DNA from 3 places in the Bradyrhizobium ganzhouense genome. Region 3 is predicted to be linked to each of the others. Evidence: predicted binding sites of a transcription regulator. Region 3 holds the regulator's gene; each other region holds the start of a gene.
The links. The regulator LexA, encoded in region 3, represses DNA repair genes until DNA is damaged. The targets are predictions, from matches to a motif close to TGTTCNNNNTGTGTTCNG.

Region 1: a site for LexA is predicted at 2,838-2,855, ahead of ACLFLU_RS14430 (putative DNA modification/repair radical SAM protein). Genes of this name have one in related genera too.
Region 2: a site for LexA is predicted at 7,266-7,283, ahead of ACLFLU_RS11610 (PA0069 family radical SAM protein). Genes of this name have one in related genera too.

What each region holds. Positions count from the first base shown of each region.
Region 1 is NZ_CP181318.1:3,151,927-3,162,385, reverse strand. Features, by position in the region: gene ACLFLU_RS14445 (error-prone DNA polymerase) at 1-505, opposite strand, end outside; gene ACLFLU_RS14440 (Y-family DNA polymerase) at 502-2,088, opposite strand; gene ACLFLU_RS14435 (ImuA family protein) at 1,991-2,773, opposite strand; gene ACLFLU_RS14430 (putative DNA modification/repair radical SAM protein) at 2,936-4,171, shown strand; gene ACLFLU_RS14425 (UdgX family uracil-DNA binding protein) at 4,171-5,613, shown strand; gene ACLFLU_RS14420 (inorganic phosphate transporter) at 5,740-7,362, shown strand; gene ACLFLU_RS14415 (M20 aminoacylase family protein) at 7,439-8,611, opposite strand; gene ACLFLU_RS14410 (GMC family oxidoreductase) at 8,786-10,405, shown strand.
Region 2 is NZ_CP181318.1:2,523,776-2,534,234, reverse strand. Features, by position in the region: gene ACLFLU_RS11640 (tetratricopeptide repeat protein) at 1-87, opposite strand, end outside; gene ACLFLU_RS11635 (electron transfer flavoprotein-ubiquinone oxidoreductase) at 390-2,051, opposite strand; gene ACLFLU_RS11630 (uracil-DNA glycosylase) at 2,188-2,994, shown strand; gene ACLFLU_RS11625 (glycosyltransferase family 39 protein) at 3,124-4,632, opposite strand; gene ACLFLU_RS11620 (ribonuclease HII) at 4,732-5,523, opposite strand; gene ACLFLU_RS11615 (VOC family protein) at 5,601-6,056, opposite strand; gene ACLFLU_RS11610 (PA0069 family radical SAM protein) at 6,081-7,244, opposite strand; gene ACLFLU_RS11605 (phosphoketolase family protein) at 7,455-9,842, shown strand; gene ACLFLU_RS11600 (acetate/propionate family kinase) at 9,847-10,459, shown strand, end outside.
Region 3 is NZ_CP181318.1:5,164,646-5,175,104, reverse strand. Features, by position in the region: gene ACLFLU_RS23725 (WD40 repeat domain-containing protein) at 1-289, opposite strand, end outside; gene ACLFLU_RS23720 (glutamine--tRNA ligase/YqeY domain fusion protein) at 467-2,143, shown strand; gene ACLFLU_RS23715 (nuclear transport factor 2 family protein) at 2,183-2,569, shown strand; gene ACLFLU_RS23710 (DUF2171 domain-containing protein) at 2,652-2,885, shown strand; gene ACLFLU_RS23705 (ComEC/Rec2 family competence protein) at 2,984-5,263, shown strand; gene ACLFLU_RS23700 (hypothetical protein) at 5,274-5,708, opposite strand; gene ACLFLU_RS23695 (hypothetical protein) at 5,902-6,105, opposite strand; gene lexA (transcriptional repressor LexA) at 6,283-6,984, opposite strand; gene glp (gephyrin-like molybdotransferase Glp) at 7,161-8,372, opposite strand; gene ACLFLU_RS23680 (HAD family hydrolase) at 8,914-9,540, opposite strand; gene ACLFLU_RS23675 (alpha-hydroxy acid oxidase) at 9,549-10,459, opposite strand, start outside.

The DNA.
Region 1 (10,459 bases), 2.0 Mb from region 3:
AGACCAGGCTCGCGGCCAGCCACACGCCTTCGGTGCGGCTGGCTTTGAGTTTTGAAAGGACATCCATCGCTTGCGCATCATCAAACCGATGCGGCAGCGTCAGGACCAGGAGCTGGCCTTCAGAAAACTCTAGCAGATCATCGAAGATGAGATGGCACTCGCCCTTTTCGATCCGCGTGATGTCGTCGCCGCGTTTGCCCCGGGTCAAAAGCTGACACAGCCGGCCATAGGCGGCGCGATCGCGCGGGTAGACAAAAATGTCGGGCGTGCCGTCGACGAAGACGATGCGCGCACCGATCAGCAGCTTTGGCTTACGTAACACCTTATCATTGTCGAGCTCCTTCCAGGCCCGCACCACGCCGGCCAGCGTGTTGTGATCGGCAATGCCGATCACGGGGATGCCAAGCTTGCTGGCCTGATGCACATAGGCGCGCGGATCCGAGCCGCCGCGCAGGAACGAGAAATTGGTGGTGATGCCGATCTCGGCATAAGCTGATGTCGTCATGCGAAGAGACCGTGCACGTACCAGCCGGGAGAAGCGGGCTTGCCGTCGGCGTCGAACACCTCCCCCTCGTAAAGACCATCGCGAAAAATCCAGAAGCGCAGGCCCTCGGCATCCTCGATGCGGAAATAATCCCGCGTCAGCTGCTTGCCGTCCTGCCGCCACCATTCCATGGCGATGCGCTCAGGTCCTTCCACCCGCACCACCGCATGTTTTGCCCGCCGCCAGGTGAATTGATGCGGCGGGCCGTCGGGCACGGTCGCGAACGGCACTGTGACCGGCTCCGGCTTGTCGAACAGCCGCAGGGGCCGCAGCGGCGGTTCGCGCTCGGCGCGCGCCGGCCATTCGGCCTGCATGGCGACGGCTAGATGATGCTGCGCGGACGCGGCCAGCACCGCACTTTCAGGGATATGGGTGTCCTGCGGCAGGTGCACGACGACGCGTTTTCCCCCGATACGCGCGGCGATGCGGTCGATCAGCGCGGCGAGCTCGTCATTGTCATGGACATGAGCGTCGAGATCGCGCTGCTCCTGCACCACGATCTCGGTGCGGCTCGCCGACAACCGCACCATGTCGAAGCCGAAGCCGGGATCGAGAGGATCGGCAAGCGCATCGAGACGCTCGCGGAACAGCCGGTCGATGACAGCACTTCGCGTCACGGGACGCCCGGTCTCGACCATGATCGCGCGCACCACGCCGTCGGTGCGGAAGAACGCGGCCTCAAGCCGCCGCGCGCCCTTGCCCTGCTTCTCCATGGAGGCGATCAGCGTGTCCGCCAGCCGCGACAGCGTCATCGCGATCATGGTGTCGGTCGCGATCGGCTCGGCAAAGCGTTTTTCCACGATGTAGTCGGGCAACGGTTTTCGCGGGCTGATCGGCGCATCGCCCCGCCCTAGCGCATGCGCGAGCAGCATGGAGAACCGCGCGCCGAACCGCGCCGTGATTTCGCTCGGGTTGCGCGAGGCGACATCGCCGATCGTCTTCAGGCCGGCGCGGCGCAGGCCGGTGGTGATCGTCTCGTCCGCACCAAGCGCGGACACCGGAAACCGGTCGATCGCCGCCGCCTCCCCGCCATCGGCAACAATAACGCCAGGCGTCTGCCGCGTCAGCGTGCGCGCGCAGACCGAGGTGCCGGCAACGGCCGCACTGACAGCAAAGCCCTGGCGCGCCAGCGCCCGAACCAGCGTCTGCAACAATGCAGCCTCGCCGCCGAACAGATGCGCACAGCCGCTGATGTCGAGGAACAGCCCGTGCGGCGGATCGAGCGCCACTAGCGGCGTGAAGCGGTCGCACCAATCGGCGATGTCGCTCAGCGTCTTCGCGTCGGCCACGACATCGGCGTCGAACACTTTCAAGTCCGGACACATCGCTCGCGCATTCGCCAGCGGCTGGCCGATGTACAGACCGAGCCGCTCGGCGGCTTCGTCCAGCGCATGGATCACCAGCGCGTTGTTGTCCTTGATGACGACAATGCTGGGATCATTGGCTTTACCCAACGCGCCGAAAAATCGCTGGATCCGGTCGATGGGCAGGCGCGGCAGCCACAGGCTGAGGATACGCCGACGGTTCAGAGAACTGGCACTCATCACACTTCCATTCCATGATCCACCGGCCACACGGGCCATGACGGTTACGCAACAGCTCGACATCGAAGCGCGGCGCGCCCCAGGCATTCCATGCTGAACCCGGCGGCGAATGCGCGGCGCGCAGCATCCATCGCGTCTCCGCAGTCGAGGGCAATGGCTGCGCCGCCATCCGCAACAAGAGGCCGGTGACGCCGGACGACTGTGCGGCCAGCGTCAGCTTGCGGCTCGCCACGAGATCGAACTGCCTGGTCTCGCCCCAGAGCTCGAGCACGACGGCGCCGAGCGCATCGCAGGCGAGCGCATCGGCCGAGGTGCGCAATGCGCTCTCCACGTCAGCCGCGCGCACCATCACCACGCGGCGCGGATCGAGGCCGAGCTCGGCGAGCCCGCTCATCGACAGCGCGCCGGTTTCAAGTTCCGAAAAATCCTGCCGCACCCACAGCAGCGGCCGACGCGCCGTGACGCGGCCCGCAAGCCCGGTGACAAAGCCCGTCGCGGCCGCGCCCTGACGCCCCTCGCAAAACACCTCGTGGATCGCCGCGCGTGCGAGCCCGCCTTTCAAGGCGTGGTCGACCTCGCCGTGACCGAGCGCGACGCGGTCGTGATGGTGCACGACCTCCGCCGTCTCGATCCGTTCGATCTGGCTGCGCAAGGTCGCAAGCGCGCTCATGCGTGCGCCGCTCATGCTCGCCGCTCCTTCAGAGTGATTGCCGAGGGTCTCAAAAATAAGAACCAGCGGCTGGCTCATTTGTTCATGATATGTTCTAATATAAAGCTAACGGCGGCCGGGGAGTCAATCAAATTGGTGCTCCTCCGGATTCGTCAGCTGAATCAAAGGGATTCCGGGATGGACGTGCAACGCAAGCTGGAGATCCTGGCGGATGCCGCCAAGTACGACGCCTCCTGTGCCTCCAGCGGCACCGAGAAGCGGGATTCCAGTGACGGCAAGGGCATGGGCTCGACCGCGCCCGGCATGGGCATCTGCCATTCCTACGCGCCGGACGGACGCTGCATCTCGCTGCTCAAGGTGCTGCTCACCAACGCCTGCAATTACGACTGCCTCTATTGCGTCAACCGCGCCTCCTCGAACGTGCCGCGCGCCCGCTTCACCATCGACGAGGTGGTCAAGCTGACGCTGGACTTCTACCGGCGCAATTACATCGAGGGCCTGTTTCTCTCCTCCGGCATCATCCGCAACCCCGACTACACGATGGAGCAAGTGGTCAGCGTCGCGCGAAAACTGCGCGAGGAGCATCACTTCCGCGGCTACATCCATCTCAAGACCATTCCTGAGGCCGACGACGCGCTCATCGCGGACGCCGGCAAATATGCCGACCGTCTCTCGATCAACATCGAGATGCCTGAGGAGACGAGCCTGCAGCAATTCGCGCCGGAAAAAGACGTGCGCGCGATCCGCCGCACCATGGGCCGGCTGCGGTTGAAGCTGGATGAAGCGGAAGAAAACCGCAGCACAAAGACGAAGGCGAAACCGCAACGCTTTGCGCCGGCAGGACAAAGCACGCAGATGATCGTCGGCGCAGATAGTGCAAACGACCACACCATTCTCCACACCAGCGCCAATCTCTACGGCTCCTACCGGCTGCGGCGCGTCTATTACTCCGCTTTCAGCCCGATCCCCGATGCCAGCCGCGCGTTGCCTCTGGTCCAGCCGCCTTTGCTGCGCGAGCACCGCCTCTACCAGGCCGACTGGCTGATGCGGTTCTACGGTTTTGACGTCGGCGAGATCGTCGATGACAGCGCGATGCTGCCGCTCGATATCGATCCAAAACTCGCCTGGGCACTGCGCCACCGCGACCGCTTCCCGCTCGACGTCAACCGCGCCAGCCGCGAGGAGCTGCTGCGCGTGCCGGGCTTCGGCACCAAAGCGGTCGAGCGCATCATCGCCACGCGGCGCACCACCACGATCCGTCTCTCCGATCTGGCGCGGCTGCATGTGCCCCGCAACAAGGCGCTGCCGTTCATCGTGCTCAGCGATCACCGGCCGACGCCGCAGCATCTCGATGCTGCCGGGCTGATCGAACGGTTCAAGCCGAAGGCAACGCAACTGGGGTTTGGATTCTGATGCAATACATCATCCTCGACACCGAAACCGATTTCGACGGCTGGCGCAAAGCCGCCCGCACGCTCGTGCTTCATCATGTGAAGCCCACCGATGTCACCTGGGCCGTGCAGGGCGGCGAAGCCGAGTTGTTCGCGCCGCCCGCGCCGTCTCCGATCCTCGAGGTGAACGACGGCACCTTCAGCGTGTCGGCAAAATTCCTCGACCTCGCCCAGGCCGCCATCCTGCATCGCGATGTCAAGCGTTTTGCGATCCTCTATCGCCTGCTCTGGCGATTGAGGGACAATCACGATCTCATCGAGGTCGCGACCGATCCTGACGTCGCGCTGGTCACAGCGATGGCGAGAGCGGTCCATCGCGACGAGCACAAGATGCACGCCTTCGTGCGCTTCCGCGAGATCGGTCGCGAACGCGCAGCGCATTACGTCGCCTGGTTCGAGCCGGAACATTACGTCGTGGAGCTCGCCGCGCCGTTCTTCGCCAAACGCTTTGCCGACATGCCCTGGTCGATCCTGACGCCGGACCTGTGTGCGCATTGGGATGGCCACGCGCTGTCGTTCACGCCGGGCGTCAGCAAGAACGAGGCGCCCGGCGAAGACCGGCTCGAGGAAACCTGGCGGCGCTACTACGCCAGCATCTTCAATCCGGCGCGGCTCAAGGTGAAGGCGATGCAGACGGAGATGCCGAAGAAATACTGGAGGAACCTGCCCGAGGCCTCGATCATTAAGCCCTTGATCGAAGACGCCGAACGCATGACCGGCGCCATGATCGCCAATGCCGCAACCGATCCGCACAAGCCTCAGAAGCGGCCGGAGGCTCCGATGACACGTAAACCCGCAACCAACGATCTCGACGCGCTTCGCGAGGAGGCTGCGCATTGCCGCACCTGTCCGCTCTACGAGGACGCGACGCAGACCGTGTTCGGTGAAGGCCCGAAGGACGCCACCGTCATGCTGGTCGGCGAGCAGCCCGGCGACAAGGAAGACCTCGCGGGCCATCCCTTCGTCGGGCCGGCCGGACAGATGCTCGACCGTGCGCTGGAAGAAGCCGGCGTCGATCGCAACAAGGTCTACGTCACCAACGCGGTAAAGCACTTCAAATTTGTGCCGCGCGGCAAGATCCGCCTGCACCAGAAACCGGCAACGCCGGAGATCAAAGCCTGCCGGCAATGGTATGAGCGGGAAGTTTCGGCAATCCAGCCCGAGCTCATCGTGGCGATGGGCGCCACCGCCGCGCAATGCGTGTTCGGCAAGATCACGCCTGTCGGCAAGACCCGCGGACGGCTCATAGACCTTCCGGATGGACGCAAGGTTCTGGTGACGGTGCATCCGTCCTATCTGCTGCGGCTACCCGATCCGGAGACGAAGCAGCTGGAATATCAGCGCTTTGTCGAAGACCTGACGATCGCCGCTGCGTTGCAGAAGAAGTCCGCCCACGCCGCCTGAGACGGCTGTCACACACAGCAACAAACCTTGGATAAGTTCCATCATTTCAACTGCCTGCCCGGCATTTCAACTGCCTGTCACATGCCGCGCGCAAACTCCGGGGCCTTGGGACCAGGAGAATTTCCAATGAGTGACGTTGCTTTGCCAGGCTCGATCGAGCCGGCCTTGAGTAAGGGGCCAGACCTCAATCGCGGATTTCATCCGCTCACCGGCGTGATCTATATGGGGGTGATCGCCGCCGCACTTCTCTTCGTCGCTTACAGCATCTGGGTCGACATCGATGCGGCCGGTGCACAGGTCAAGACCTTCGCTCCCTTCCTCCTGCTCTTCGTCGCGCTTCTGATCGCACTCGGCTTCGAGTTCGTGAACGGCTTCCACGACACCGCCAACGCCGTTGCGACCGTGATCTACACCCGCTCGCTGCCCGCCCACGTCGCCGTGGTGTGGTCCGGCATGTTCAACCTGTTTGGCGTGCTGCTGTCCTCGGGCGCGGTCGCGTTCGGCATCGTCTCGCTGCTGCCGGTCGAGCTGATCCTCCAGGTCGGCTCCAGCGCCGGCTTTGCGATGGTGTTCGCGCTGTTGATCTCCGCCATCATCTGGAACGTCGGCACCTGGTATTTCGGTCTGCCGGCCTCGAGCTCGCACACGCTGATCGGCTCGATCATGGGCGTTGGCATCATGAACGCGATCCTGCACGGCCGCAGCGGCACCTCGGGCGTCGACTGGTCCCAGGCCACCAACATCGGCAAGGCGCTGCTGCTGTCGCCGCTGTTCGGCTTCGCGCTCGCCGCCGGCCTGCTGCTGATCCTGCGCACCGCGCTGCTGCGCGCCACGCCCGCCCTGTTCGGCGAGCCCAAGGGCGACCAGCCGCCGCCGCTGTGGATCCGCGGCATCCTGGTCCTCACCTGTACGCTGGTGAGCTTCTTCCATGGCTCCAATGACGGCCAGAAGGGCATGGGCCTGATCATGCTGATCCTGATCGGCACCGTGCCGACCGCCTACGCGCTCAACCGCGCGCTGCCCGAGACCCAGATCGCTGCGTTCAGCCAGAACTCGGAGGCCGCCAGCAAGATCATCGAAGGCAAGGCCGCCGGCTACAACGTGATCGGCAATCCGCGGCCCGCCGTGACCAACTTTGTCGCGCAGCACGAGGTCAACGAAGGCACGTTCCCGTCGCTCGCCGTGCTGGTGCGCGACATCGCCAAGCAGGTGACCACCTACGGCTCGCTCGCCAAGGTGCCGGCCGATCTCGTCGGCAACACCCGCAACGACATGTACCTCGTCTCGGAAGCGCTCCGCTTCCTGATGAAGGACAAGGAAGCCGAGCTCAGCGCCGGCGACGTCGCCGTGCTTAACGCCTACAAGGGCTCGCTCGACAGCGCCACGAAGTTCATCCCGGGCTGGGTGAAGATCGCGGTCGCCATCGCGCTTGGCCTCGGCACCATGGTCGGCTGGAAGCGCATCGTCGTCACGGTCGGCGAGAAGATCGGCAAGACGCATTTGACCTACGCGCAGGGCGCCTGCGCCGAGATCACCGCGGCTGCCACCATCGCCGCCGCCGACGTCTACGGCCTGCCGGTCTCGACCACCCACGTGCTGTCGTCCGGCATCGCCGGCACCATGGCCGCCAACGGCTCCGGCCTGCAATGGTCCACGATCCGCAACATCGCCATGGCCTGGGTGCTGACCCTGCCGGCCGCGATGATCATCTCGGGCACGTTGTACTATCTGTTCTCTCACGTGTTCTGAGAGACCGCCGCTTACTAACACCAAAGGGCCCGTGCGATGCACGGGCCCTTTTTCATGTCCGCTTCGGCATCGTGGCTCAGGACGCCGCGAGCTGTTCCTCGACCAGCTTGACCCAGTAGGAGGTGCCGAACACGATCGCCTCGTCGTTGAAATTGTAGGCGGGGTGATGCAGGCCTGCGCTGTCGCCGTTGCCGCAGAAGATGAATGCGCCGGGACGCGCTTCCAGCATGTAGGCAAAATCCTCGCCGCCCATCAGCGGCGACATCTCCAGCACATTGGCATCGCCCGCGACCTGCTTGGCGATGCGCGACGCCACCTCAGTCTCCGCGGCGTGGTTGTTCACCACGGGATAGTTGCGCTTATAGTGCAGATCGATCTTCGCGCCGGTGATCTGGGCGACGCCCGCCACGACTTCACGCACGCGCTTCTCGACCAGCTTGCGCACTTCCGGCGTCAGCGTGCGGATGGTGCCCCGCAGTGTAGCGGTTTGCGGGATGACGTTGCGGGCGTTGCCGGCGTGGAATTCGCAGATCGAGATCACGGCCGATTCCAGCGGATCGACGCTGCGCGAGACGATCGACTGCAACGCCGTGATCAGCTGTGCGCCGACCAGAACGGAATCGACGCATTTGTGCGGACGCGCGGCGTGACCGCCGAGGCCCTCGATCATAAGGTCGACCTCGTCGGTCGCCGCCATGATCGGGCCGGGCCGGATCGCGAACGAGCCGATCGGAATGCCGGGGCCGTTGTGCATGCCGTAGACCTGCTCGATGCCGAAGCGCTCCATCATGCCGTCCTTGACCATGGCCGCGCCACCGGCGCCGCCTTCCTCGGCCGGCTGGAAGATCACGACGGCATCGCCGGCGAAGTTGCGGGTCTCGGCGAGGTAGCGCGCGGCGCCGAGCAGCATCGCGGTGTGGCCGTCATGGCCGCAGGCGTGCATCTTGCCCGGAGTTTTGGAGGCGTAAGGCAGGTTGGTCTGCTCATCGACAGGCAGCGCGTCCATGTCGGCCCGCATGCCGATCACCTTGAGCCCCTCGCCGGCCGGCTTGTTGCCCTTGATCACACCCACCACGCCGGTCTGGCCGATGCCGGTCACGACCTCATCGCAACCGAACTCGCGCAGGCGATCCGCGACAAATGCTGCGGTGCGGTGGACATCATACAGCAGCTCGGGGTGCTGGTGGATGTCCCGCCGCCAGGCCTGGATATCGGGTTGAAGGTCGGCGACGCGGTTCACGATGGGCATGGAAGGTCTCGAGCTTTGTTGAAAATGCAGGCCTGTCTAACATGCAAGCACCAGTCCACCCAACTGCCAGGGATCGGGTCTAGCCCTGCCCATGCGGCATGGCCGGACTTGTCCCGGTCGTCTCCGTCTGCCTATTAGGATGGAACGTTTAGAGACCATCCGGGTGGAAGCAGAATGCCAAAGCGGCTCGAAGGTGAGTTTGACTACATTGTCGTGGGCGCCGGCACGGCCGGCTGCATCGTTGCCAACCGGCTATCGAGCGAGCCCAAAAACCGCGTCCTCATTCTCGAGGCCGGCGGGGACGACAACTGGATCTGGTTCCATATTCCGGTCGGCTATCTCTTCGCCATCGGCAATCCGCGCTCGGACTGGATGTTCAAGACCGAGCCCGAGCCGGGCCTGAACGGCCGCGCGCTCGCCTATCCCCGCGGCAAGGTGATCGGCGGCTCTTCGGCGATCAACGCCATGATCTCGATGCGCGGCCAGGCCGCCGATTACGATCACTGGCGCCAGCTCGGCATGACCGGCTGGGGCTATGATGACGTGCTGCCGCTGTTCAGGCGGCTGGAGGATCATTTTCTGGGCGCGAGCGAGCATCACGGCACCGGCGGCGGCTGGCGTATCGAGGCACCGCGGCTGTCCTGGGACGTTCTCGATGCCGTTGGTGATGCCGCCGAGGAAATGGGCATCAAGCGCATCCCGGATTTCAACACCGGCGACAACGAAGGCACGAGCTATTTTCACGTCAACCAGAAGCGCGGCCGGCGCTGGTCGTCGGCGCGCGGCTTCCTCAAGCCGGCGCTGAACCGGCCGAACCTGCGGCTCGAGAAGAATGTGCTGGTCGATCGTCTGATCATCGAGCAGGGCCGCGCCGTCGGTGTGCGCTTCATCCAGAACGGCGAGATCATCGAGGCGCGTGCCAAGCGCGAGGTGATCCTCTCGGCAGGCTCGATCGGCTCGGTGCAGGTGCTGCATCGCTCCGGTATCGGACCCGCCGACTGGCTGTCGCCGCTCGGCATCGACATCGTGATGGACAAGCCCGGCGTGGGACGCAATCTGCAGGACCATCTGCAGCAGCGCGCGATCTACAAGGTCGAGGGCGTGCGGACGCTGAACGAGACCTACTACAATCTGTTCCGCCGCGGCCTGATGGGCCTCGACTACGCCTTCCGCCGCCGCGGTCCGCTGACCATGGCGCCGTCGCAGCTCGGCATCTTCACGCGTTCCGACGCAACACGCGCGCGCGCCAACATCCAGTTCCACGTGCAGCCATTGTCGCTCGACAAATTCGGCGATCCCCTGCATCGCTTCCCTGCGATCACGGTGAGCGCCTGCAATCTGCAGCCGACCTCGCGCGGCACCGTGCGGCTGCGCACGGCGACGCCGGACGAAAAGCCGATAATCGCGCCGAACTATCTGTCGACCGATGACGATCGCCAGGTCGGCGCCGACGCCATCCGCACCACGCGCCGCCTGATGCAGCAGAAGGCGTTGGCAAAATATCGTCCGAGCGAATATCTGCCCGGCCCAACCGTCGGCGACGACGATGCTTCGCTCGCAAAGGCCGCCGGCGATATCGGCACCACCATCTTCCATCCCGTCGGCACGGCGAAGATGGGCGCGGTGAGCGATCCCATGGCCGTGGTCGACGAGCGCCTGCGGTTCTATGGCCTCAGCGGCCTACGCGTCGTCGACGCTTCGATCATGCCGACAATCACCTCGGGCAATACCAACACGCCGACGGCGATGATCGCCGAGAAGGGCGCTGCGATGATTTTGGAGGATGCGAAGTAGCATCTCGTCACGATGATCAGTCAGCGCTTTTCCATTGGCCCCGCCGGCGCGGAG
Region 2 (10,459 bases), 2.6 Mb from region 3:
CAGCACTCCGCCCGGGACCGCCACGATCGCAGAGCCGGCAAGGGCGATGGCAGCAGCAGTCCAGCGGTTGAAACGATTTGAAAACATCAGGGCTCGCCTTGAGTTAGTAGTGCCTGGGTTTGAAGCAAAAGGCCGTCTCGCACACGAACGCGGCCGGCGACATGGGACCCGGAACCGTCGGGTCCGGACAATGCCGCTTTTGGCGCTTCGCCGCAAGGATTCGGACCGGGCGATCCCCTCCGCACACCCCAAATCGGCCAAGTAACCGTTCAAGTGACGGTCAAGAGAGCCCAAGACGCTGCTACTATGGCCTTATCGTGGCCGCGGCGGGTGGCCGCAGCCGGGTCCTCACGCGAACGTGCGCCAGCTCACGCTTTGTGACCGCGTCCTTACATCGCCTCGTAGTTCGGACCGCCGCCGCCCTCTGGAGGAACCCAGGTGATGTTGCCGTTGGGGTCCTTCACGTCGCAGGTTTTGCAGTGGACGCAGTTCTGGGCGTTGATCTGGTAGCGCGGGCTCGCGCCCTCCTCGACCCACTCATAGACGCCGGCCGGGCAATAGCGGTTCGAGGGACCGGCGAAGACGTCATGCTCGGACATCTTCTGCAGGTTCATGTCGGCCACCCGGAGATGGACCGGCTGATCTTCCTCGTGATTGGTGTTGGACAGGAACACCGAGGACAGCTTGTCGAACGAGATCTTGCCGTCCGGCTTCGGATAGTTCTTGGGCGCGTGTTGCTTGGCCGGATCGAGCGTCGCGCGATCGGGCTTGGCATGCGATTGCGTGCCGAACAGCGAGGTGCCGAACAGCGTGTTGAACCACATGTCGAAGCCGCCGAGCGCGACGCCAAGCACGGTGCCGAACTTCGACCACAGCGGCTTGACGTTGCGGACCAGGAACAGATCCTTGCCGACCGGCGAGGACCGCCAGGCGTTCTCGTAGTCGACGATCTCGTCGTTGGCGCGATCGGCCGCGATCGCGGCTGCAACATGTTCAGCGGCGAGCATGCCGGTGCCCATCGCGTTGTGCACGCCCTTGATGCGGGGAACGTTGACGAAGCCGGCCGCGCAGCCGATCAGCGCGCCGCCGGGGAAGCTCAGCTTCGGCACCGACTGGTAGCCGCCCTCGGTGATGGCGCGCGCGCCATAGGCAAGCCGCTTGGCACCTTCGAAAGTGCCGCGGATCGACGGATGAGTCTTGAAGCGCTGGAACTCGTCGAATGGCGACAGGTACGGATCGTCGTAGTTCAGATGCACGACGAAGCCGACGGCGACGAGGTTGTCGTCGTAATGATAGAGGAACGAACCACCGCCGGTCTTCAGGTCGAGCGGCCAGCCGAAGGAATGCTGGATCAGGCCCTTCTGGTGCTTGGCGGGATCGATCTGCCAGACTTCCTTCAGGCCGATGCCGAACTTCGCCGGCTCGCTCTTGGCATCGAGCGCGAACTTGGCGATCAGCTGCTTGGTCAGGCTGCCGCGTGCGCCTTCGGCGAACAGCGTGTACTTGCCGAGCAACTCCATGCCGCGGGTGAAGGAATCCTTCGGCTTGCCGTCGCGGCCGATGCCCATGTCGCCGGTGGCGATGCCCTTCACCGCGCCCTTTTCGTCATAGAGCACTTCGGCGGCGGCAAAGCCCGGATAGATCTCGACGCCGAGCGCCTCGGCCTTGCGCGCCAGCCAGCGGCAGACATTACCGAGCGAGCCGATATAGCAGTGATGGTTGTCCATCAGCGGCGGCATCATGAAGCCAGGCAGTTTGATCGCGGCACCCGCCGTCATCCAGTAGAAGCGGTCGTCCTTGACCTGCGTCTTCAGCGGGCAATCGGAATCTTCGCGCCAGTCCGGGATCAGCTTGTCGAGCCCGGCCGGGTCGATCACGGCGCCGGAGAGGATGTGCGCACCGACCTCGGAGCCCTTCTCCACCACGACGACGTTGAGATCGGCATTGATCTGCTTCAGCCGGATCGCCGCAGCCAGGCCAGAGGGGCCGGCGCCGACGATGACGACGTCGAATTCCATCGATTCCCGCGGGGGAAGTTCTTCGGTGCTCATCTGATCTCAGCCCTTGAGACGGTTCCTCGTCATTTGCGCTCCCTTGTTTCCGATTTTTCCGGGTAGGACAACCACGGAAATGCGTTCCGCTGGGATGCAAGGCGCCTTAAGATGAACTAATAGTCTGACTTTCCAAATGATCCCCGAGCCCGCACCCACCGTCCGAGAGCTTCTTGCCTTCTATCTGGAGGCCGGAGTCGACTGCGCGCTCGCGGAGGAACCGGTCGACCGCCTGGCGGAATTGGACGCGCCGGCGCCGGCGCCGCGCGCGGCGCCGGTCGAGGCACCGCGGCCTGTCGTCGCGCCTGCGGTGATGCGCGGCGAGGTCGCACCGGCGCCCGACGTCGCCATTTCATCGGCCCGCGAGGCCGCGCGCACCGCACCAACGCTCGAGGCCTTGCGCGAGCTCATGCAAAACTTCGAGGGCTGCGCGCTCAAGCACACTGCGACGCGGCTGGTGTTCGCCGACGGCAATCCGCAGGCGCGCATCATGTTCGTCGGCGAGGCGCCGGGCCGCGACGAGGACATCGAGGGACTGCCGTTTGTGGGGCGCAGCGGCAAGCTGCTCGACCTCATGATCGGCGCGATCGGGCTGAACCGCACCGCGGCCTACATTACCAACGTCATTCCCTGGCGGCCGCCCGGCAACCGCACGCCGACGCCGCAGGAGACGCAAATCTGCCTGCCCTTCATCCAGCGCCATATTGAGCTGGTGAACCCCGATGTGCTGGTGACGCTCGGCAATCCCTCGACGCAGACGCTGCTCTCGACCCGCGAGGGAATTATGCGCACGCGCGGACGCTGGTTCGATTACGACACCGGCCAGCGCACCATCCGCGCGCTACCGACCTTCCACCCGGCCTACCTCTTGCGCTCGCCGTCCTACAAGCGGCTGGCGTGGCAGGACTTGCGGTCGATCGCGAAGGTGCTGGCGGGCTCGTAAGGGGCGGACCGCTCCCTCCCCGTCATTGCGAGCGCAGCGAAGCAATCCAGAATCTTTCTGCGGAGGGATTCTGGATTGCTTCGTCGCAAGGGCTCCTCGCAATGACGACGGGGAGAGCTACGCGAACGGCTACGTCCCCTTCGGTCGCACGATGGCCCAGCCGATGCGCAGGAGTTGCTGGCGTCCGGTCACCAGCCACTCGAAGGCGCGCGGCACTTCCGGCACGATGCCGGGAAAGCGCGCGAGGATTTCGGGCGGCGGGGTGCCGGCGGTATCTGCGGCGCGCCAGACCACGACGCCGCCGGTCTCGCTGAATTTTGCCTGTGACATCCACGGTGTCCGCGCGGGTGCGGCGTCGATGAACAGATGCGGCCGGCCGGAGTGCAGCGCGATCAGGCTCGCAAGCTCGGTTTCACCTGCGACCGCGCGCAGGCGATGGTTGGTGCGGCGGGCAAAGCTGTCATCGAAGAAGTCCGAGATCGCACGCGCCGGCATCGATGTCGCGATCTCGCCGGTGCCGCTCCAGGGCAGGAACAGCACGGCCAGCACGACGCCGGCGGCGGGCGCCACGATGGCCGCTAGCCACACCGTGCGCAGCATGCGGGCGCGGCGCATCGCGATGAGATCGCCGGCCACCACGACCACGGCGAGGCCGGACATGACCAGCACCACGCCGGCGCCACCGACGACGGTATCTAACCCGAACAGGCCGGAGATCAGGACCGCGCCAATCAACGGGGCCAGCGCGAAGAAATAGACGAAGTTGCGCGCGAGCGGCTCGACCGGCGGCCGGTAGATGATCGGCGCCTCCTCGCTCTTGCCGGCAAACAGGGGCGTGTTGAGGAAGGTCAGCACCGGGACTGCCACCGCACCGAGCACGAGCCCTCCGAGCAGCCAGGCGCCGTGGATCGCGCGGGCACCGAGGTCGGCAATTTGCGGCAGGGGCAGCAGCACAAGGGTCTCGGCGCGCATCAGCCAGACGACATAGGGCAACGCCAGCACAGCGACGACGACAAGCGCGAACAGCGGATCGAGCGCGCGCAACGTCCGGCGGCCGCCGGCGGTCGCGAGCGCGAAGATGACGAGCAATGAGAGCAGGAAGATCGCGGCCGGCGTGGTCAGGAGCAGCAGGCCGGCCTCGATCGACCACGCGAACCAGGCATTGCCGCGGCGCTGGCCGATGATCTGCCAGGAATGCAGCAGCAACAGCGCCCAGAGCGGCCGCGCCAGCACCAGGGGGCCGAAGTCGAGCGCGGACGAGGAGAAGGCCAGCACCGTCATGGTCAGAAGCACGGCGAGCACCGCTTGCTGCGTGCCGACCACGGCGCGCGCCAGGTGATAGAGCGTGATGAAGGTCGCGATCTCGCAGAGCTCGGCCAGCACATAGACACCGAACATGTGGCCGCCGGCGGCGCGATAGGCGATGTCGGCAAGCCAGACCGACAGCGGCGGGCCAAGATCAGTGCCGACCTGGTACTCGCGGCCGAAGGCCAGCAGGGTCGCAAGGCTGCCGGGCGGGCTGCGATAGAACAAGAGCGCCACCAGCAGCCACATCGCAGCCTGCGAGAGCACGGCAATCCAGACGATCAGGCGCGGCCGGGCGCGAATGAGCTCGATGACCAGAGAGGTAAACCGCATGCAACGCCCGCAAGATGCAGCCAACCCGTCCAGCCGGCCCTATTCGCTCACATCTGTTTTGATAAAGGGCACTACGCGTCGTGGCAACGACAGTCTGCGCTAGAGGCCTGCCGAAGCATCGATTTCAACTGTGGTCTCTACCTCCACCTCCACCTCGACCTCGCTGACCTCGAACAGGTCCCGCACCGGCTCGACGGTCCAGGGCATGTGCTTGGCGCGGGCGGCGGCGACGGGGGCGAAGAAGCTGCGGTGATGGACGGTGGGGCCGAGGCGATTGAGCGCGTCGAGATGGTCAGGCACGCCGTAGCCCTTGTGCTGCTCAAAACCGTAGCCTGGGCAGTCCTGCGCCAGCGCGCACATCAGCCGGTCGCGCGTCACCTTGGCGACGATGGAGGCCGCCGCGATCGACAGCACGATGCCGTCGCCGCCGATCACGGCCTCGCAGTGGCATGCGGTATCGAGCCGGTCGCGGCCGTCGACGAAGACGTGCTTCGGCGCCTCGGGCAACGCGACCACCGCGCGCTTCAGCGCCCAGAGCGAGGCGCGCAGGATGTTGTCGCGGTCGATCCGCGCGGGCGAGGCGACGGCGACCGAGACCTGCGCAGTCGCGCAGATCTTGTCGAACAGTTTTTCGCGCTCCTCCGCCGTCAGCCGCTTGGAATCGTCGATGCCGCGCGGGATGCGGTCGGGATCGAGAATCACCGCGGCCGCCACCACGGGGCCGGCGAGCGGTCCGCGGCCGGCCTCGTCGCAGCCTGCGATCGGCCAGATGCCGCGCTTGATTAGCACGCGCTCGCGACGGAAGCTTGCCTTCGCGGGCGTGGCCTTCTTGGCAGCGTCCTTCTTTGACGCGTCGTTGGCTGGTGTCTTGGCGGACTTGTCCCGAATCATGGCTGGGATCGTGCGCAAGCAGCAGCTCTCGCGCAACCGGGAACCCCGGCGAATTCCCGTTATTCAGGCAGGCCGGATCAGTCCGCCAGATGCACCCGCCGGTCGTCGCCGACCTCGATGCCAGGCGCGACGACGACCTCCCAGGGATGGCCATCGGGATCGGCAAAATAGCCCGAATAGCCGCCGTAATCCGTCTCGTGCGCAGCCTTCAGCAGCGTTGCGCCCTTGCCGAGCGCAAACGCGAGCACCGTGTCGACCTCCTCGCGCGTCGCGCAGTTCCAAGCGAGTGTGACGCCGCGGAAGGTTGTGGGCCTCGGACTGTCGGGCAGCTTGGCGTCGGCTGCGAGTTGATCCCAGGGAAACAGGCCGAGCACCGGGCCGCCGGTGTCGAAGAACGCAACGGCCTCGCCCGTCGCCTTCAGCCGGCGCGAAAAACCGAGCGCGTCGTAGAAGGCGATGCTGGCGCGGATGTCGCTGACGCCAAGCGTGATCACCGTGAGCCGTGGTACTGGAGCCGACAATTCCCTACTCATCACTCATCTCGTACGCTCCGCGCCCTAGAACAGGCTGAGCTGCTCGCCGTTCTGTTTCGGCCGGGCAAAATGATCCGTGGTCAGCTTCGCGCGGCGCTTGTTGAGCCCGAGCCGGTCGCAGGCGATCTCGAAGCGGCGGCCGATGGTCCAGGCCATAGGCCCGGTGCCCTTCATCCGCTCGCCCCATTTGGCATCGTAGTCGCGGCCGCCGCGCATGTCGCGGATGAGCGTGAAGACGTGCCGATAGCGGTCCGGATAATTGGCCATCAGCCATTCGCGGAAGAGATCGCGGACCTCGAGCGGCAGCCGCAGCAGCACGTAGGAGGCTTCCTTCACGCCGGCATGGGCAGCCGCATCGAGAATGCGCTCAATCTCGGAATCGTTCAGCGCGGGGATCACGGGCGCGACCATCACGGTGGTCGGAATGCCGGCGTCCGAGAGCTGCTTCAGCGCCTCCAGCCGCTTCGGCGGCGTCGAGGCGCGCGGCTCCATGGTGCGCGCGAGTTTTGGGTCGAGCGACGTCACCGAGATCGCGACCTTGGCGAGATTGCGCTTGGCCATGCGCGCGAGAATGTCGATATCGCGCACGACAAGCGCGGACTTGGTGACGATGCCGACGGGATGGCCGGCGCGCTCCAGCACCTCGAGAATGCCGCGCATGATTTTGCGCTCGCGCTCGATCGGCTGGTAGGGATCGGTGTTGGTGCCGATCGCGATCATCCGCGGTTCGTAGCCGGGCGCGGCAAGCTCCTTCTCGAGCAGTGAAGGCGCCTCGGGCTTGACGAACAATTTCGACTCGAAGTCGAGCCCCGGCGACAGGCCGAGATAGGCGTGCGTCGGCCGCGCGAAGCAATAGACGCAACCGTGCTCGCAGCCACGATAGGGATTGATCGAGCGATCGAAGCCGATGTCGGGGGAGTCGTTGCGGGTGATCACCTTGCGCGAGGTGTCCACTGCAACACTGGTCTTGAACGGCGGCAGCTCTTCCAGGCTCTGCCAGCCGTCGTCGAAGGCAACCCGCGCCTCGGCCTCAAAGCGGCCGCTGGCGTTGGACTGTGCGCCACGCCCTCGCCTGCGCACGCGGTCGATGGCGACGCCAAGCTCGGGGAAATCAGAAGGCGCACCCGCCGGCTCGGAGGGCGCCGTGACCGGCGGGTGCTTGAGAGCAGAAGAAGAAGCTGGACTCATGAAGCCAAGATAGCACGCAAACGGAACAAATCAAGAACAAGAATGAAAAACGCGAAAACAACCCCATGCACAGTAGAGCTGCCCAAACTTCGCGCGCTGACCTTTGACCTCCCGCAACACCCCGTGAACCCGATCCCGCTTGATGCGGCTGAAGGATCGATCTCGCCGGAACTCGGTTGATGACGATCCCGGGTGAAGGTCGGCATGAATATGACAAATCAACAACAATCGGCTGCTCCGAGCAGCGACCTCGATCTCCTTGATCGCTACTGGCGCGCCGCGAACTATCTCTCCGTCGGGCAGATTTATCTCCTCGACAATCCGCTGCTGCGCGAGCCGTTGCGGCCCGAGCACATCAAGCCGCGTCTGCTCGGCCATTGGGGCACGACGCCGGGGCTGAACTTCATCTACGCCCACCTCAACCGCGTCATTTGCGCGCAGGATCTCAGCGTGCTCTATGTCTGCGGTCCCGGCCATGGCGGCCCGGGCATGGTCGCCAACACCTATCTGGAAGGCAGCTACAGCGAGATCTATCCAGACATCCCGTGCGATGCGGACGGATTGCGCAAGCTGTTCAGGCAGTTCTCCTTCCCCGGCGGCATCCCGAGCCATGCGGCGCCGGAAACGCCGGGCTCGATCCACGAAGGCGGCGAGCTCGGCTATGCGCTGGTGCACGCCTATGGCGCGGCATTCGACAATCCCGATCTGATCGTCGCGTGCGTCGTCGGCGATGGCGAGGCCGAGACCGGTCCGCTCGCGGCGTCCTGGCACTCCAACAAGTTCCTCAACCCCGCCCATGACGGCGCGGTGCTGCCGATCCTGCATCTCAACGGCTACAAGATCGCCAATCCGACCGTGCTCGGCCGGATGCCGGACAGCGAGATCCGCGATCTCTTTCGCGGGTTCGGCCACGAGCCGCTGTTCGTCGAGGGCGACGATCCCAAATTGATGCACCGGGCGATGGCCGATGCGCTCGATGTTGCGTTCGCCAGCATCCGCTCGATCCAGCAGCACGCCCGCGACGGACGCAAAAGCGTCGAGCGGCCGCGCTGGCCGATGATCGTGCTGCGCAGCCCGAAGGGCTGGACCGGCCCGAAGGAAGTCGACGGCAAGAAAGTCGAAGGATTTTGGCGCGCGCATCAGGTTCCGGTCGCGAGCTGCCGCGAGAACCCCGCGCATCTGAAGATTCTTGAGGACTGGATGCGCAGCTACGAGCCGGACAAATTGTTCGACGCGAACGGTGCGCTGATTCCGGAGCTAAGGGCGATCGCGCCCGAAGGTAACAGGCGCATGGGCGCCAACCCGCACGCCAATGGCGGGCTGTTGAAGAAAGAGCTGAAGCTGCCCGAATTCCGCAGCTTCGCCGTCGAGGTGCCGCGACCCGGAGGCGTCACCGGAGAAGCAACGCGCGAACTCGGAAAATTCCTGCGCGATGTCATCCGCCTCAACGCGCAAGAGCGCAATTTTCGCCTTATGGGCCCGGACGAGACCGCATCAAACCGTCTCGACGCAGTGTTCGAGGCCACCGAACGGGTGTGGATGGAGCCGATCGAATCCTACGACGTGCATCTCGCGCAAGACGGCCGCGTGATGGAGGTCTTGAGCGAGCATCTCTGCCAGGGCTGGCTCGAAGGTTACCTGCTCACCGGACGACACGGCTTCTTCTCGTGCTACGAGGCCTTCATCCACATCGTGGATTCCATGTTCAACCAGCACGCCAAATGGCTGAAGGTGACGCGGCACCTGCCATGGCGACGACCGATCGCCTCGTTGAACTATTTGCTGACCTCGCATGTCTGGCGGCAGGACCATAACGGCTTCAGCCATCAGGACCCCGGCTTCGTCGACCTCGTCGCCAACAAGAAGGCCGATATCGTCCGCATTTATTTCCCGCCGGACACCAACACGCTGCTGTGGATCGCCGATCACTGTCTGCGAACCTATGATCGCATCAACGTCATCGTCGCCGGCAAGCAGCCGGCGCCGCAATGGTTGTCGATGCAGGACGCGGCGACGCATTGCGATGCCGGCATCGGCATCTGGACCTGGGCCGGCAACGAGGAGACCGATGGCGAGCCCGACGTCGTGATGGCCTGCGCCGGCGACGTCCCGACGCTGGAAACGCTCGCCGCTGTCGATCTGCTGCGCAAGGCGCTGCCGGATATCAAGATCCGCGTCGTCAACGTTGTCGACCTCATGACACTGCAACCGAAGGAGCAGCATCCGCATGGCCTGAGCGATCGCGACTTCGACGGCCTGTTCACGCGCGACAAGCCGGTGATCTTCGCCTATCATGGCTATCCTTACCTCATCCACCGTCTCACCTATAACCGCACCAACCATGCCGGAATGCATGTGCGTGGCTTTGCCGAGGAAGGCACCACGACGACGCCGTTCGACATGGTCGTGCTCAACGAACTCGACCGCTATCACCTCGCGATCGAGGCAATCGAGCGCGTGCCGGGGCTCGCAACCAAGGCCGCACATGTGAAGCAGCAGTTCCGCGACGCGCTGATCGAGCATTCGCGTTACGTGCGCGAGCATGGCGAGGATATGCCGGTGATCCGCGACTGGGTCTGGCCCGGCAAGGCGGGCTGACCGCATGACGGCCTCCGACGCAGTCCTCGTCCTCAATGCCGGCTCGTCGAGCATCAAGTTCGGCCTGTTCGAGATATCGGCGGCCGAACCTATCCTGCTCTGCAAGGGCCTGCTCGACGAGCACGAGGCGAAGCCAAGGCTGGTGGCCAAGAGCCCGTCGGGCGAAACGCTGTTCGAGCAGCGGAGGGAGACGTCGGACGCGGACGACGGTCATCTGTTCGCCGACGTGCTCGGCTTCATCGAGGACCACTTTGGCCAAGGGCGCTTGCGCGCCGCAGGCCATCGCATCGTGCACGGCGGTCCCGATTATTCAGGCCCGGTCGAACTGACGGACGACGTCTATGCGAGGCTGGAGGCACTCACACCCCTAGCGCCGTTGCATCAACCCCGTTGCCTGGCACCGGTCCGCGCCATCACGGCGCTCCGTCCCTCACTGACTCAGGTCGCGTGTTTCGACACCGCCTTCCATCACGGCCTTTCGCCGCCAGCGAGCCGCTTCGCCGTTCCGAGACGCTACGAGGCGCAGGGCCTGCGGCGTTACGGCTTTCACGGACTGTCGTTCGAATATGTCTCGGATCGTCTCGCCCACATTGCACCGGAGCTTGCCGCCAAAAGAA
Region 3 (10,459 bases):
GAAATCGGAGCGTTATGCCGCTGTTGATGTCGATCAGCCGCGCGCCGGAAGCGCCGGGGGAGGTCGAGAGGAACCACGAACTGTTAGGTGCGAGCAGGAAGGCGCGGTTGCCGCCGGCCTCGGTTTGCGGCGTCGCTACGAAACCTTTGAGTTCGCCTTGACCAGGACTCTCGACAGCCACGCCACTGGTCGCCGCCTTGGCTTCTCCTGCGAGAGCGAGACCAGCGCTGCTACCTGCCACCATCACCGCCATCAACAACGGGACGAACGAGCGGCCGACGATGGTCATTTCGGGAATCCTTGGGGCGTCTTGAAGTGGAGCAAGTATGCCATCCAAAGAGTGCGTAATTCGAGAGGAACCACTTATAATAGTTTCCGAACAGCTTATAACGGCTGCGAAACCGGGCTTGGCTCAGCCTCCCGAATTTGGCAGAAGGGCCGCTGATTTCCCTACAGGATTTTCGTAATGACAGAACCGGTGGCGACTGACGTTGGGCGCGATTTCATTCGTGACATCATCCAGGCCGACCTCGATCAGGCCAAGTACCAGGAGATCGTGACCCGGTTCCCGCCGGAGCCGAACGGCTATCTCCATATCGGCCACGCCAAGTCGATCGCCCTCAATTTCGGCATCGCCCAGGAGTTTCCGGGCCGCTGCAATCTGCGCTTCGACGACACCAATCCGGTCAAGGAAGAGCAGGAATATATCGATTCCATCCAGGCCGACGTGCGCTGGCTCGGCTTCGACTGGGGCAAGAACCTGTTCTTCGCCTCGGACTATTTCGACCGCCTGTACGAATGGGCGGAGCAGCTGATCCGCGACGGGCTTGCCTATGTCGACGACCAGACCCAGGAGGAGATCCGCGTCTCGCGCGGCACGCTGACCGAGCCCGGCAAGAACTCGCCGTTCCGCGACCGCAGCGTAGATGAGAATCTCGACCTGTTCCGGCGCATGAAGGCCGGCGAATTCCCGAACGGCGCGCGCGTGCTGCGGGCCAAGATCGACATGGGTGCCGGCAACATCAATCTGCGCGACCCCGTGCTCTATCGCATCCTGCATGCGCACCATCCGCGCACCGGCACCAAATGGAGCATCTATCCGAGCTACGACTACGCCCACGGCCAGTCGGACGCGATCGAAGGCATCACGCACTCGATCTGCACGCTGGAGTTCGAGGATCACCGGCCGCTCTATGACTGGTTCATCGAAAAACTGCCGGTGCCGTCCAAGCCTCACCAGTACGAGTTCGCGCGGCTGAACCTGACCTACACGCTCTTGTCCAAGCGCGTGCTGACCCAGCTCGTCCGCGACGGCCACGTCGCCGGCTGGGACGATCCGCGCATGCCGACCATAGCGGGCATGCGTCGTCGCGGCGTGCCGCCGGCGGCCTTGCGCGAATTCGTCAAGCGGATCGGCGTGGCCAAGGCCAACAGCGTGGTCGATGTCGGCATGCTCGAATTCTGCATCCGTGAGGAGCTGAACCGCACATCGCAGCGGCGCATGGGCGTGCTGCGGCCGCTGAAAGTCGTGATCGAGAACTATCCGGAAGGGCAGACCGAGGAGCTCGAGGCGATCAACCATCCGGACGATCCCAGCGCGGGCACGCGCAAGATCACCTTCGGCCGCGAGCTCTATATCGAGCAGGACGATTTTATGGAGAACCCGCCCAAAAAATTCTTCCGCCTGTCGCCGGGCAACGAGGTGCGGCTGCGCTACGCCTATTTCGTCAAGTGCACCGGCGTGATCAAGAACGACGCGGGCGAGGTGGTGGAGCTGCGCTGCACCTACGACCCCGCGACCAAGGGCGGCAACGCGCCCGACGGCCGCAAGGTCAAGGCGACCATGCACTGGCTGCCAGCGGCGACGTCCGTGCCCGCGGAGATCCGCATCTACAACCAGCTGTTCGCCAATCCGAGCCCGGACGCCTCGAACTTTGCGGCAGATCTCAATCCGCAGTCGCTGGAGATTTTGGCCGACGCGCGGATCGAGGCATCGGTTGCCGAGAGCAATTCCATCGAGCCGATGCAGTTCGAGCGTCAGGGCTATTTCGTGCGCGACAAGGACTCGACGCCCGGAAAGCCAGTGTTTTCACGCACCATCGGCCTGCGCGATACGTTTGCGAAGGAAGTCGCCAAGGGCTGACGCGACAAGGGCTGAGACGACAAGGGCTGAGGAACGACAATGAGCAACGAGGCCGACGCCATCGTTTCCGCCATCATCGCGAAGTGGTGCGCCGACTTCGCGACGCTCGATGCGGCGGCGCTGTCATCGCTGTATTCGAAGAATGCGTTCTTCTTCGGCTCCAACCCAAAGCTCTATCGGGGCAGGGACGGCGTTGCCGATTACTTCAACGGCCTGCCGCGCTGGCGCAAGCCAAGCGCGGTATTTTCCGAAGTGAATGCGGCGCAGGCCAGCTCTGATCTGGTCAACATGGCCGCAATCGTGTCGTTCGACCTTGCCGGTGAGCGGCCGGAGTTCTCGGTCAAGATGAGCTGGGTCATCCTGCGCGAGGACGGCGACTGGAAGATCGTCAACCATCATGCCTCGTCACGCGCGCCGTTGATCTGACGGGGCACACGGCATCGTCATTCCGGCGAGGCAACGAACGCGCTCCCCGCGCGTTGTGTGGGTCCCCAACGAGGATCCCACCATGCAGAACATCGCAGAGCATATGGAAGTCATCGGCGCCGACGGCGTCCATATCGGCACGGTCGACAAGGTCGAGGGCCATCGCATCAAGCTGACCAAAAAGGACAGCGGCGAGGGCAGCCACAAAGGCCATCACCACTTCATCGACAAGGGCCTGGTTGCCGGCGTCGAGGGCAACAGGGTCCGGCTGTCGGCCAAGGCGGATGTCGCCGTGACGATGGAAGAGGAAAAGTAGGACTTTTCCACCGCCTGTTCCTGATCCGTACCGCTATTCGCACCGCTGCACGTTCCGGTAGCGTCCGCCTCCGTCGCGTATCGCAGGGTTGCTAAGGAATGGCGGAGCCGGGTCGGCCAATGCGGTCCCAGGGTGTCGCGGGGACTTGGCCCGTCGGCCGAACTGCTTCGGCCGGCGGCTTTCTGCCGGCAGGCTTTGGCGTCTGGCCCACGATCGTCGGGACGCTTCGCGAATGGGCAAAGGCCGAAGCCGGCGCCGGGCGACTATTTCCCTGGGTGCCCATCGCCTTCAGCTGCGGCATCGCGCTCTACTTCGCCGCCGATCATGAGCCGGTGCTGTGGGTGGTTGCCTCGACGGCGTTGGCGCTGGCGCTCGGTGCCATCCTGTTGCGGCGAAGCCGGTGGTTTGCGCCCGCGATCATGATCGCGGCGGTCGCGGCCGGCTTTGCCATGGCGACCTGGAAGACCGCGCGCATCGCGCACACGGTGCTCGCAAAGCCACTTTATTCTGTGTCGCTGTCGGGCTTCGTCGAGACCCGTGACATTCGCGAGCGCACTGACCGTTTTGTCCTCCGCGTCACTGCGATGGAGGCCCAACGCAGCGACGTGAAGCTCGAGCGCGTCCGCCTCTCCGTGCGCAAGGGGACGGCGCCCGATGTCGGCAGCTTCGTCCAGTTGAAAGCGCGCCTGATGCCGCCGCTGTCGCCGCTGCGGCCGGGCAGCTATGATTTCTCGCGCGACATGTTCTTCCAGGGCATCGGTGCCTCTGGTTTTGCGATGGGGGCGATCACGACTGTGACGCCGCCCGAGACCGGCGGATTGCAGCTACGCTATGCCGCGATCATGCAAGGCCTGCGCGACACGATAGATGCGCGCATCCGGGCAATACTCGACGGCGACAACCGCGCCATCGCGACCGCGCTCCTCACCGGCCGGCGCGATGCGATCACCACGCCCGTCAACGACGCGATGTTCATCTCGGGGCTCGGTCACGTCCTCTCGATTTCTGGCTATCACATGGCTGTTGTCGCGGGTGTCGTCTTCTTCACGGTCCGCGCGCTGCTCGCGCTGATCCCGGGACTGGCAGTGGGCTTTCCCATCAAGAAGTGGTCTGCCGCCGCGGCGCTGTTTGCTTCCGCTTTCTATTTGCTGCTTTCGGGCGCTGAGGTCGCAACGCAGAGATCGTTCTTCATGACCGCGGTGGTGCTGATCGCCGTCATGGTCGATCGCCGCGCCATCACGTTCCGCACGCTGGCAGTTGCGGCGCTCATCGTGCTCGCGGTCGCGCCGGAGGCGCTGGTGCATCCGAGCTTCCAGATGTCCTTTGCAGCAACGCTCGGGCTCGTCGCGCTGGTGCAGATCGGCATGCCGAACCTGTTTGCTTCGCCCGATCATTCGACGACCGCGCGCATCGCGCTGTGGGGCGGTCGCGAGATCGCGATGCTGTTCATGGCCTCGATGATCGCGGGGCTTGCGACCACGCCCTATGCCGCCTTCCATTTCCACCGCGTGACGCCCTACGGCGTGCTCGCCAATCTCGGCGCGATGCCGGTGGTGTCGGCGCTGGTGATGCCGGCTGGACTGCTGGGATTGCTCGCGGCCCCGTTCGGGCTCGACGGCGTGTTCTGGTGGCTGATGGGGATCGGCATCGACTGGATGATCTTGGTCACGCGCTGGGTGGCGGCATTGCCCGGTGCGATCGGTCACGTCGGCGCCTTCGGCACCGCGCCGCTGATCGCCGCGAGCCTCGGGCTCATCCTGATGGGCCTGTTGCGCACGCCGCTGCGCTGGTCAGGTGCTTGCGTGCTCGTGGCTGCGACCGTCTGGGGGCTGTCGGTCCGGCAACCCGATATCCTGATTGCCGGTGACGGCCAGAACGTCGCGGTGCGAGGCCGGGACGGGCAGCTGCATCTGATCAGGACGAAGAAGGACAATTTCCTGCTGAAGGAGTGGCTTGCGGCGGACGCTGATCCGCGCGATGCGGCCAGCGCCTCGCTCGGTGACAGCGTGTCATGCGACGATGCCGGCTGCGTGACGCCGCTTGCCGACGGCCGCATGGTTGCGCTGGCGCTGCGCATCGATGCGTTGAGTGACGATTGCGGCCGCGCGTCACTGGTGGTGACGGCAAGGCCCGCGCCGCCGGATTGTGGTGCGATGGTGGTCGATCGGCTACGTCTCGCGCGCCAGGGCGCGCTGGCACTGACGCGGCGTGGCGACGGCTTTGCGATTCAGGCGGTGAAGGCGAGGGGCGCAAACCGCCCCTGGTCGCCGGCGGCGGCCGGCGATGGAGATTTCGAACAGACCCTCATACCGCGGTCGGCAGCTCCGCGCGTCCGTGACGCAACACCGTCGGAGGCCGATCTTCAGGCGGAGGACTAAGATCGACAGCTTAGCCGATCGGCAGACGCGCAGGCGTCGAGCGGCTGTCGGCAATGATCTGCGGCTTTTGCTCGCGCTCGCCGAGCGGCTGGGTCACGGGCAGTTGCAGCACGGTTGCGCGCTGGCCTTCGACGAGCTGCGTCACCAGCACGTATTTGCCGTCGGGGAATTCGATCGCGTCGTGATGGCGGTCGGGAACGTGCGGATCGACCTTGCCGAACTTGCCGACGCGCGAGTTGACGGTGCGTGTCCAGATCCAGCGATTGTCGTAGCGGACGTTGTCGGCGAAGGCGAGCTCCGTTCCCGGCAGCAGGCAGACGGCGACGGACATATCGGCTTCGGAGGCGAAGCCGCGCGTCGAGGTGCCGCGGAATGTTGTCGTGACGATTGTCTCGCCGACTTCTGCGGGGCGCGTCGCGACAGCGTGCAGGCTGTAGTCACACATTGGGTGCTCCTCATTCAGGATAGAGCACCCGCGCCTCTTCTGAGGCGCAGGCCTCTATCAGAGTGGAAGCCTGTGATCATATGCTTTTTTGTGGGCAAATCTGCGGCTCGCCTCCGCAGAGCGCGATCACATTATCTTTTTCAGATGCGCAAGGAACAAAGGCTGCCCCCGTGCATTCGGTGAACGCTTTGGCTCAGCGGCCGGCAGGTGCCGACCAGCCCGAATATGGCCAGGCCGGTTGCGACGGCTGCTCGACGGCGTTGCGGGCATTGCGGAATTGCTCGCCGGTTGCCTGCGGTGCCTTGCGGGCATGGTGCTGCGGCTGTGCGGCGAAAGCTTGCGACGCGGATGCTACGATCAACGCCATCGCAACTGTGCTCAGAACGATCTTGCGCATGGTTGTCTCCTCGGTCTGTCAAAGGCCTGCGAAGCGATGCGCGCTTCGTTGCGGCGTGCCGAGGATGTAGCGCTGGAGAGGTGGCCGGATAATCTGTGCAAAACCAGAAAGACTATCCAGCCGGAGCGGACAATCGTCCGCTCCAATCGTTGATGGCGGTCGTCGACCGCGACGCGCTCAGTACTTCCGGTACAGCCCGATCAGCTTGCCCTGGATTTTGACCCGGTTGGGCGGCAGGATGCGGACTTCATAGGCCGCGTTCGCCGGCTCGAGCGCAATCGAGGCGCCGCGACGGCGGAAGCGCTTGAGTGTCGCTTCCTCGTCGTCGATCAGGGCGACCACGATGTCGCCGGTATCGGCGCTCTCGTTGCGCTGGATCAGCGCCATGTCGCCGTCGAGAATGCCGGCTTCGACCATGGAGTCGCCTCGCACTTCGAGCGCGTAATGCTCGCCTGAGCCGAGCATGTCGGGCGGGACGCTGATGGTGTGGCTACGGGTCTGCAGAGCCTCTATCGGCGTACCGGCCGCGATCCGGCCCATCACGGGCACCGCGACGGGACGCTCGCCCTCGTCGGCGGGCAGGCTCGACGTCGTGCGGACCTTGCCGAGATTGCCTTCGATGACGCTCGGCGTAAAGCCGCGGCGGCTGCCGGCGGCGGCCTGGAGCTCAGGCAGCTTGATCACCTCGATGGCGCGGGCGCGGTTGGGCAGGCGGCGGATGAAGCCGCGCTCCTCGAGCGCGGTGATCAGGCGGTGGATGCCTGATTTCGAGCGCAGATCGAGCGCGTCCTTCATCTCGTCGAAGGAGGGCGGCACGCCGCTTTCCTTCAGGCGCTCGCTGATGAACCGCAGGAGCTCGTATTGTTTGCGCGTTAACATCTCGACCAAAATCCCCCGGTTGACGTCGTTCGATTCCGAGACGCTGAATTCAGCAATAAGCCGCTGCACGCTCGAAACAAATCATGAACGGACACTATATGTTCGATACATGTTCCGCAACTGCTTAATTTAGCGTGAACGCGACAAAGTTCGCAGAACGGTTGCGAACGATGCGCTCAAGCGGGCAGTCGCAGCACCTCGCAAGCAGCGCCGGCGTCGGCCTTCGGAGCGAATGGTGCGCGCACGAGAAGTGCCTGTGCCGCAGCGAGATTTGCAAGCAGCGAGGAGTCCTGGTGATTGACGGGAAGGGCGATCAGCGTGCCGTCATCACGCACATCGAGGCGCGCACGCAGATAATCCTCGCGCTGGTCATTGGCGCCGACGTCGCGGCCGAGCACGGCGCGTTCGCGGCGGTGATGAACCATCGAACGGCCCGACAACGCGCGAATCAGCGGCACCATGAACAGGAAGCCGCAAACGTAGGATGACACGGGATTGCCGGGCAGGCCGATCACGCGCATCGCTCCGAGCTGCCCGTTCATCATCGGCTTGCCCGGTCGCATCGCGATCTTCCAGAACGCCATCGAGGTGCCTTCGTCCTTCAGCGCCTGCTGCACCAGATCGTGGTCGCCGACCGAGGCACCGCCGGTCGTGACCAGGATGTCGGCGCCGGATTCGCGCGCGCGGCGGATGCCGGCGGTGGTGGCGGCAAGCGTGTCGGCGGCAACGCCGAGGTCGATGGTGTCAGCACCCTCGCTGCGGGCGAGCGCATGCAGGGCGTAGCCGTTGGAATAGACGATCTGGCCATGGCCGGGCGTGGTGCCCGGCATCACAAGCTCGTCGCCGGTCGCGAGAATCGCGACCTTTGGACGGCGGCGGACGGCCAACTGCGGATGGTTCATGCCGGCGGCGAGCGCGAGATCGCGCTCGGTGAGCCGGGCGCCCTTGCGCAGGAGCACGTCCCCTTCAGAGAAGTCGATGCCGGCCGGGCGGATGTGCCGCCCGGTGACGGCGGCCTCCGTGATCGTGATGCGCTTGCCATCGGCGACGGTGTCCTCCTGGATCACGACCGCATCCGCGCCATCAGGAACGACGCCACCGGTGAAGATCCGTACGGCTTCGCCGGCGCCAACAGTTCCTGCGAACGGCCGGCCGGCAGCGACTTCGCCAATGACGTTGAGCTGCGCGTCAATCTTGGCCGCATCGGCCGCGCGGACGGCATAGCCATCCATCGCCGACATCGCCTGCGGCGGCTGCGTCCGCCGCGCCGCGACGTCGCGTGCGAGCACACGGTGAAAAGCCGAGTCGAGCGCGACCGATTCCTCGGGCAGCGGCTCCGCACCGGCGAGCACGGCAGCAAGCGCATCGGAAACCGGCATCAGGGCCACGGTGAAAACTCCAGCTACGCCCGTTCGGGCAAATCAGCGGCGAGAGTTCTAGCCGAGTGCAGGCGCAGAGGCAAAAACGGTGGTCGCACAGGTTGCTTTAACCTGCGTCATCCGCGCAGCGATGGAGTGGGAGCATCAAGTCCGCCGGGGATGATCCGGAAGGCGAGATAGACCAGCACGAGGATGACGAGAGTCACGGCCAGTGTCGGTCAGGTCCCCGGCTACCTGTCTGAACTGACATCGGGCGCTCGAGGGCCCTGATCCCTGTCGGGCATCGGATCGGCCTGGGCCTTCAGATCAGCCGCCTTGCTCATCAGCTTGGCTGAAAGCTCTGAGTCTGAGGTGGTCCTGGCGAATTTGACCAGCAGTGAGGCCTGCTTGGTGAGGTAGGTTTTGCCCAACACGATGATACGTCCGTTCGTAGAAGTCCCAACGGACTCTAGAGTCCGGAAGCGGGCATTCCGTTCCCGGAACTCTGTACAAAAATGCACAAAGTGTTTCGGTTCCTCGTGTCCGGGCGAAATTGTTCCGGAATCGGCCGTTAGATTCCCAGCGCCTTGAGTGCATTGCCGACGTCGCGGGGCGAGGTGACATGCACCGCCTTCAGCCCGCGGGCGCGGGCGCCTTCGACATTCTGGGCGAGGTCATCGAAGAACACGATCCGGTTGGCCGGCACACCGATCGCGGTGACGACATGGTCGAAGGCTTCCGCGTCCGGTTTGCGCAGGCCGATGCTGGAGGACAGATAGAGCTCGCGGAAATGGCCGAGCAGATCGGCATACTGCCTCGAGAAATGGTCGACGTGCGGGCGGTTGGTGTTGGAGAAGGCAAACAGCGGCATCTGCTTCGCCGCCCGCGGCAGCAATTCCGCGATGTCGGGCATCTCGCCGGCGAAGATCGCGTTCCATCCTTCCAGGAATTGCGCATCCGAAATGCCGATGCCGAGTGATGAGCGCAGCGACTGGAAATAGGCCTCGTCGCTGATCTTGCCGACCTCGTGCAGCCGGTAGGCCTCGCTGTCACGCTGATAGCGCGTGACGATGGCTTCGGGCTCGAGGCCCGCATGTCCCGCCCAGCAGGCGATCGCCTTGGAGAAATCGATGTCGAGCACGACGCGCCCGAGATCGAACAGAAGCGCATCGGCGCTGCCGGGAGAGAGCGATGTCATTCTATCCTTCAGTATCGGTAGGGTTCATGGTCGAACAGCGGGAATGCGCTGAACACGCTCGGCGCATTGGTTGCGGTGGCCTGGTGCAGGCAGGATTTGTTGACCTCGGCGAACGAGGTGGCGCCCAGCAGGCCGAGGCAACGCAGCACCTCGTCCTCGAGCAGCTCGAGCATTCGCGCCACGCCGGTTTCGCCGGCTGCCGCCAGGGCCCAGCATTGCAGCCGGCCGATGCCGACGAGGTCGGCGCCCGCAGCGATCGCCTTGACGATGTCGGTGCCGCGGCAGATCCCGCCATCCACCATGATCTTGGCGCGACCCTTCACCGCGTCGACGACCTCGGGCAGCACATGCATGGCGCCGCGGCCGTGATCGAGCTGGCGACCGCCGTGGTTGGAGACATAAATCCACTCGACGCCGTGATCGATCGCGATCTGCGCGTCCTCGGCGGTGGCGATGCCCTTGAGGATCAGCGGTATCTTGAACTTGTCCTTGACCATCTTCACGGTCCGCCACTCCAGCCCCTTCTGGAAATCGCCGCCAGTGGCGCGCAGGCGGCTTTCGCGAACGTAGCGCTTGGCGATGTCACGCTCACGACGGCTGTAATGGGCGGTGTCGACGGTCAGGCAGAATGCGGCATATTTGGCCTTCTCGGCGCGGCTGACGACGTCGGCGACGAACGCGTCATCGCCGCGGACATAGAGCTGGTACATGCGCAGCGCGTCGGGAGCGGCTTCGGCGGTCTTCTCCAGGCCGGGCTCGGAGACCGAGCTCAACATGTGCGACGCGCCGAAGGTGCCGGCCGCGCGTGCGACGCTGGCGGCGCCGTGCGGATCGAAGATTTCGAGCGCACCGACGGGGGCGAGCACCACCGGCAGGCGCATCTTGCGGCCGAAATGCTCGACCGAGCCGGAGACCTTGC